2 regions of the Aureibacillus halotolerans genome follow, and region 2 is predicted to be linked to the other one. Evidence: a T-box and tRNA genes for the amino acid it is inferred to sense, from the RefSeq annotation. Region 2 holds a T-box; the other holds one or more tRNA genes.
What was found. The T-box of region 2 lies ahead of serS (serine--tRNA ligase). A T-box ahead of a tRNA ligase gene usually reads a tRNA of that ligase, here a tRNA-Ser.
Positions count from the first base shown of each region.

Region 1: it has a tRNA-Ser gene. The T-box ahead of serS (serine--tRNA ligase) is inferred to sense a tRNA for this amino acid. The anticodon was not compared.

Region 1 covers NZ_SNYJ01000003.1:268,290-271,703, forward strand. The annotation lists gene EV213_RS05840 (Gfo/Idh/MocA family protein) at 1-966, opposite strand, end outside; tRNA gene EV213_RS05845 (tRNA-Ser) at 1,373-1,465, opposite strand; tRNA gene EV213_RS05850 (tRNA-Ile) at 1,473-1,549, opposite strand; tRNA gene EV213_RS05855 (tRNA-Met) at 1,567-1,640, opposite strand; gene EV213_RS05860 (DUF456 domain-containing protein) at 1,751-2,236, opposite strand; gene EV213_RS05865 (DUF1189 family protein) at 2,386-3,117, shown strand; gene EV213_RS05870 (NfeD family protein) at 3,140-3,414, opposite strand, start outside.
Region 2 covers NZ_SNYJ01000010.1:75,991-79,404, forward strand. The annotation lists gene serS (serine--tRNA ligase) at 38-1,315, opposite strand; T-box leader at 1,396-1,614, opposite strand; gene pdxT (pyridoxal 5'-phosphate synthase glutaminase subunit PdxT) at 1,649-2,224, opposite strand; gene pdxS (pyridoxal 5'-phosphate synthase lyase subunit PdxS) at 2,243-3,127, opposite strand; gene EV213_RS12635 (serine hydrolase) at 3,215-3,414, opposite strand, start outside.

The DNA of each region.
Region 1 (3,414 bases), on a different contig from region 2:
GGCCATGCTTTTAATATTAGAGGTACAGTCGGTCTCCGCTAGACGCCCTTCTTCTAACGCCTGAAACATTTCATCTAAACACCCTTCATGCCCTTCTCGTCGTGACACATCTGCTTGAATAGGCACATGAACGATCTCATCAAGGAAGTCCCCCTCCTTATTTTCCTTCAATTGTTTAACGTCGGCAAAAAGCTCTTTCTCCCCATTCCATAAGGCAGTTCCTTTTGAACCTTGAATCCGCCACTCCGATTGCCACGATGTCCCTGCACCAATTGAGCTCCACGAACCTCGATATGTAAAGACAATGCCATTATCCATCTCAAAAATACAAACGGCAGAAGCATTCCCGTCATACCACGATCCTGGCGTGTTAAACTCGTGACAGTAAACAGACACAGGGTCAGCGTTACAAATCAAGCGTGCCTGATCGAACGTATGAATCGCCATATCAATAATTAAAGGATGCAGCATCGCTTCCCTGAACCCACCAAAGTGTGGACCTAGAAAAAAGTCAGCGTGTACAGCTCCTACAGGTCCAATAAGCTGTTGATCAAGAGCCTTCTGTAAGCCACGAATATGCTTATCATAGCGGCGATTTTGCATTACTGAATACGTCTGCTTCTGTTTTGCCGATAATGCTAAGACACTGTTTGCATCTTCAAATGACTCAGCCATTGGCTTTTCACCAAAGACGTTTAAGTTCATTCTCATTGCTTCTGAACTAACATCCTTATGACTAGCAGGAATGGTTACATCAAAAACAAGTGTTGCTTCTGTTTGTGCAATGGCATCTGTGAGTGATTCAAACACCGGAACATCCAAATTGTGTGCGTCTCGCATTTTGATTGCATTCTCGATAAACACATCGACAAGAGCTACAATCGACACATTGGTTCTCTCGATGGCATAGTCTACCCATTTGTTTGCCATCCCACCACACCCAACAACAATGACACGATGATTCATAAAAACCCTCCTTAATTGTAATCGCTTACGTTTATTGTAGCGACAAGCGACTCGTTCGACTAGTCCTACTTTTTATAAAAGCTGCCATACGCTCGCTTTCACCCTAAAGTGCACAAGTGCATCATCGACTCAAAAAGCTTCGTCGTGATTTTTTTGCCGTAGGAGTCCTCGCTAGTGGCTGCTTTTAATGACCCATTCATTTTTTATGATTTGATTTGAATTGAATTGAAGAGGGATCCTCTAGTTATTAAAAGCGTAGAGATCCACTTAGTTACTAAAAGACGATCTTTAAAATAAGACGAACCATTCTAGCTTTAATCAATTCCGTCTAGCACGAGTTTCTTATATGATTTAACACAAATAAAAAAAGCCTTCAAGAGGCTTGATTCATGTGCCATATAAATTATGGAGGAGGAAGAGGGATTCGAACCCCCGCGCGGTTTGACCCGCCTGTCGGTTTTCAAGACCGATCCCTTCAGCCAGACTTGGGTATTCCTCCGTACAACTGGTGGACCCTGCAGGACTCGAACCTGCGACCGATCGGTTATGAGCCGATGGCTCTAACCAGCTGAGCTAAGGGTCCAGTTACATATAAAAGCATAGCGGCGGAGGGGATCGAACCCCCGACCTCACGGGTATGAACCGTACGCTCTAGCCAGCTGAGCTACACCGCCACAATGAAAAGACATTAGAAATTATACAAGTAATAATCTCTCAAGTCAACCCTTTTTTAAAGGATCACTAGAACAATATACCATGCTTGTTTTCGTGTTGCAATCTTTTTCTATATAAAAATCCAAACAAAAAGCAGGACAATCATGATGGTTTGCAGAACGAATTTGGCAAGTGATCCTGCGATAAATCCTAGCAATGAACCTACCCCAATTTTTAATGCCTTCAAAAAAGGACCTCTATGCACAATAAGCTCCCCAATAACTGCACCAGCAAACGGACCCACAAACAGTCCAACAGCCGGGATGACGAATGGACCAATAAGCATGCCAATTAAGCTTCCATTAATTGCTGCTTTCGACCCTCCCCATTTTTTCACTCCAAAATAAGTGGCCGCCCAATCTGCTAAAAAAATCAAGGCAACTATACTTGCCTGTAGCACCCAATAAACAATGCCAAACGGCGCAAAAGAAAACCAAAATCCATAAAGAAATAGGCCTGCGATCACAAAGAGAATGCCTGGGAGTACCGGGTAGATGAAACTGAGATACCCTAATAGAAATAAAATTGAAATTAGAATCCAACCGACAATATCCAATATCCGTCCGTTTTTTATATAACTGCCTTAAAAAACGGTGCCACCTCGCTTCTATAATGATATCTTGTTTCTATGCTTGATGTTGTGTCATGTCGTGCGTAAAATGAACTATAGATAAAAAAGTATGTGAACCTTGAGGAGATCCATTCATGAAACGTTTGTTCTTTCAACTACGAAAAAGCGTTACGTCGCCTGCCTTTATTGCCGCAATGCGGGTTCGGGGCATTGGAAACGCGCTTCGTTTATTACTCACGCTCTCTGCTTTGTTCGCCCTTCTTTACGGCAGTATTTTATCATTTTCCTTATCAGCATGGGTAAATGACGTTTCTCATGCGTTATCTTCAGAAAGCATCCGCTGGAAAAGCGTTGACGGGTTTCTCGAAGATTTTTCAGCCCCTGACAATAGTCTTGTCAAACGGTCATCGCCATCAGAAGATTCAATAACACCAGCATTGTTTCTTGATTCTACCCAATTTACAATTCATTCTGAGTATCTGTCAATGTCGGTGGATTATTCAACCTTTCCTCAACGCATTTTCACTGAAGAAGACGGTCAGAATGCACTGCGTTTTGTCCAAGAAAATATCGTCTTACTGTATGTTGCTAGTTTTGTAATCACCTTTGTTCTTTGTTTTATGTTCCTAGTGCTCGCATCGAGTGGACTCGCTTTATCCAGCCAGCTTTTCTCCACCGTTATGAAGAAAAAACGCAGCTCTTATACACAAGCATGGTCGATGAGCGCCTTTACATTGCCCTTAGGAACGTTTCTTTACCTTATTGGCAGCGTCATAGGACAACCCCTTTTTGGGCTAGGTGGCGTATTCGTAACGATATCTATGATGTTTCTCGCCATAAAAAAGCTGCCTGTCAGCCGTGTATAACCAACTGACAGGCAGCTTTAACTTATTCCTGAATTATTGATTCTTCCGTTTGAGGCTTCACGACTATTTTCGTCCCATCCACAGCAACAACATTCACTGTTGTCTGTTGCTTGATCCATTGTCCAGAAGACACTGCACTATAGTCGGTCTCGTTAATGCGAACCGTGCCAATGGGGCGAAAGTCAGTCATCGTCATTCCTTCTTTTCCAACGAGTTCTTTATAAGACAGATTTATTGAATTATAGCCGGCTTCACTCGTCAAACGATCTTTGAGTGCGAGCTTAGACCATACATTCC
Region 2 (3,414 bases):
CTACTATATCATTGTCAGCGAAGAATGTCAAACTAGATTAAGCATTTTTTTCGATTTTTTTTCGATTGCCCATATACGGCTGAAGAACCTCAGGAATAGCGATGCTTCCATCTGCTTGTTGATAATTTTCCATCACTGCCGCGACGGTCCTACCGATAGCCAATCCGGAAGCGTTTAGCGTATGAAGATGCTCAGGCTTGCCGTTTTCTGCTCGATAACGAATGCTCGCCCGCTGCGCCTGAAAGGCTTCTGTGTTGCTGGCAGAAGAAATCTCTTTGTACTCGTTATAGCTCGGCAGCCATACTTCAATATCATACGTTTTAGCAGCTGAAAAACCCGTATCCCCTGCACATAAGGTAATGACTCGATAGGGCAGCTTGAGTGCCTTCAGGACGTTTTCAGCATGCTGAGTCATTTCTTCCAGCGCTGCATAAGAATCCTCTGGCTTAACGAATTTGATAAGCTCTACCTTATTAAATTGGTGCTGGCGAATCAGTCCACGTGTATCACGTCCTGCCGAGCCTGCCTCGGACCGAAAATTGGTGCTAAAGGCGACATAGCTCTTCGGCAGAGCATCCTCAGGAAGAATTTCATCCCGATACAAGTTCGTCACCGGCACTTCAGCGGTTGGAATCAAATAGTATCCTTCCACATTAACCGCAAACACATCTTCTTCGAACTTTGGAAACTGTCCTGTGCCTTGCAGGCTGTCGCGATTGACGATATGCGGTGGCAATACCTCTTCATAGCCGTGCTGATCTTCGTGGAGATCGATCATAAAATTGATCAATGCTCTTTCTAACCGGGCACCGGCTCCTTTATAAAAGACAAAGCGGCTTCCTGTGACCTTTGCTGCACGTTCAAAATCGAGAAGCTCGAGGTCATTAGCCAAATCCCAATGGGGTTTCGCTTCAAACGAAAATGCCGGCACATCCCCCCAACGACGCTCCTCGACATTGTCGTCTTCTGACAACCCGTTTGGAACGCTCTCATGCAACAGATTTGGCACACGCAACAAGATCGCCTCAAGCTCTTCCTCTACTTGACGAAGGTCGTCATCAAGCTGTTTGATTTGGTCGCCCACTTGTCGCATCTCTAAAATAAGCTCATCCGCTGGCTCTCCAGCCTTTTTCAATTGAGGGATTTGCTTTGAAACCTCATTTCGTCGGCCCTTCAAATCCTCCGTGCGTTGAATTAACTCCCGACGTTTTTCATCCAGAACAGGAAATTTCTCTAAACCAAAGGTATCTCCACGACGTTTCACTCGTGCAAGCACATCATCAAAATGATTCCGTAGCTGTCTATTATCTAGCATAAAAGTTCCTCCTTCGTATGGTGTTTTCGTTACAACATTGCTCTTAAAACGGATGAAATACAAAAAACACCCGTCCCTAAGTAAGGGACGAGTGTGAACCCGCGTTGCCACCCCGATTGAAAGCCTACAGCCTGCTTTCCGCTCGAACCAGATAACGGCTGGTGCCGATCCTACGTCGCAAGCGAATGCCGCGAAAGGCCGTTCAAGGAGTGGATTCACAGCGCTTTTTTACTGGTTTGCACCCCCACCAGCTCTCTAGAAAAAAAGCAACTGCTACTAGTTCCTGTCATCACGTTTGCCAACAGTATAGCGTGTCAATTTTAAAAATGCAACCTATGCTTGTTTTGAGACAAGCTTGATAAAATGCTCGGTCATGCGATGATCGCCTGCAAGCTCCGGATGAAACGCAGTGGCGAGCAAATGTCCTTGCTGAACCGCCACAATTCGATCGCCTATCGATGCAAGAACATCAACATCATCCCCTACCGATACAATGATAGGGGCACGAATAAACACCGCCGTAAAATCCTCCGCAATGCCTTTTATGTGGATGGTTTCTTCAAAGCTTTCCCTTTGCCGACCAAACGCATTCCTTTCGACAGTCATATCGAGCAAGCCCAAATGAACCATATCACTGTTTCGTATATGTGTAGCCAAGAGGATCAAGCCAGCGCACGTACCAAATACTGGTTTCTCCTTAGCAAATGCACGCAATGGCTCTAGGAACGCATATGCATCAATCAACTTTCGAATGGCCGTGCTCTCCCCACCAGGCATAATGAGCCCATCAACTTCATTGAGCTGTGATGGGGACTTGATTACAAGAGCGTTCGCACCACAAGCTTCGACAGCCTGAACATGCTCGCGAACGGCCCCTTGCAAACCTAGTACTCCAATCGTGATGTCCATGCTTTGTGCTCCCTTTCGTTACTGACTACGGTCCGCCATACGATCTTCAGCACGTAATGTGCTCATTTCAATCCCAGGCATCGCTTCACCAAGCTCCTTTGACAATGCCGCAATCCGCTCATAATCCTGATAATGCGTTGTTGCCTCAACAATCGCACGGGCAAATTTTTCTGGATTGGTCGATTTGAAAATGCCTGAGCCTACAAAGACACCATCCGCACCAAGCTCCATCATCAATGCAGCATCTGATGGTGTTGCTACTCCGCCTGCCGCAAAATTAACGACGGGCAAACGACCAAGCTCACGAATCTCTAAAAGAAGCTCGAACGGCGCACCAAGGTGTTTGGCTTCGGTCATCAATTCATCCTGTGACATGGATGTTATTTTGCGAATTTGTGATTGTACCTTGCGCATGTGACGGACCGCTTCAACGATGTTGCCCGTTCCAGGTTCTCCTTTTGTACGAAGCATCGACGACCCTTCACCAATTCGACGAGTCGCTTCGCCTAAATCACGACAGCCGCACACAAATGGCACTGTAAACGAACGTTTATCAATATGGAATTCATCATCTGCTGGTGTCAATACTTCACTTTCATCAATATAATCGACACCCATAGATTCAAGTACTCTCGCTTCGGTGATATGCCCAATGCGCGCTTTTGCCATCACAGGTACACTGACAGCGTTCAGCACCTCTTCTACAATCGTCGGATTCGCCATACGCGCGACACCGCCAGCGGCACGGATATCCGATGGCACACGTTCCAACGCCATGACAGCTACAGCACCAGCGGCCTCAGCAATTTTTGCTTGTTCAGCATTGACGACATCCATAATGACGCCACCCTTTTGCATTTCTGCCATTCCGCGTTTTACACGATCAGTCCCTGTTTGACTCAAGATGATTTCCTCCATTTCGGATATGAATAGTAAGATGATTTATTTTAACTTACATCCTATAGAAATGCTAGTCCACGACGAAGTCTCCTAAGAAAATAGTCCGCCAATTCCAGATACAATTGCATTCCATAGATCAACGAAAAATCCACCGACAGCACGAGCACCGAGAACAAACCAGTTCGCCTTGTCCACTTGCGCAGTGGTTACAATATCAACAGAACCAAAGGATTGATCAGGTCCTTGTATATAGCCATAATCAATTTCACCTGTATAGGACACATTCATTT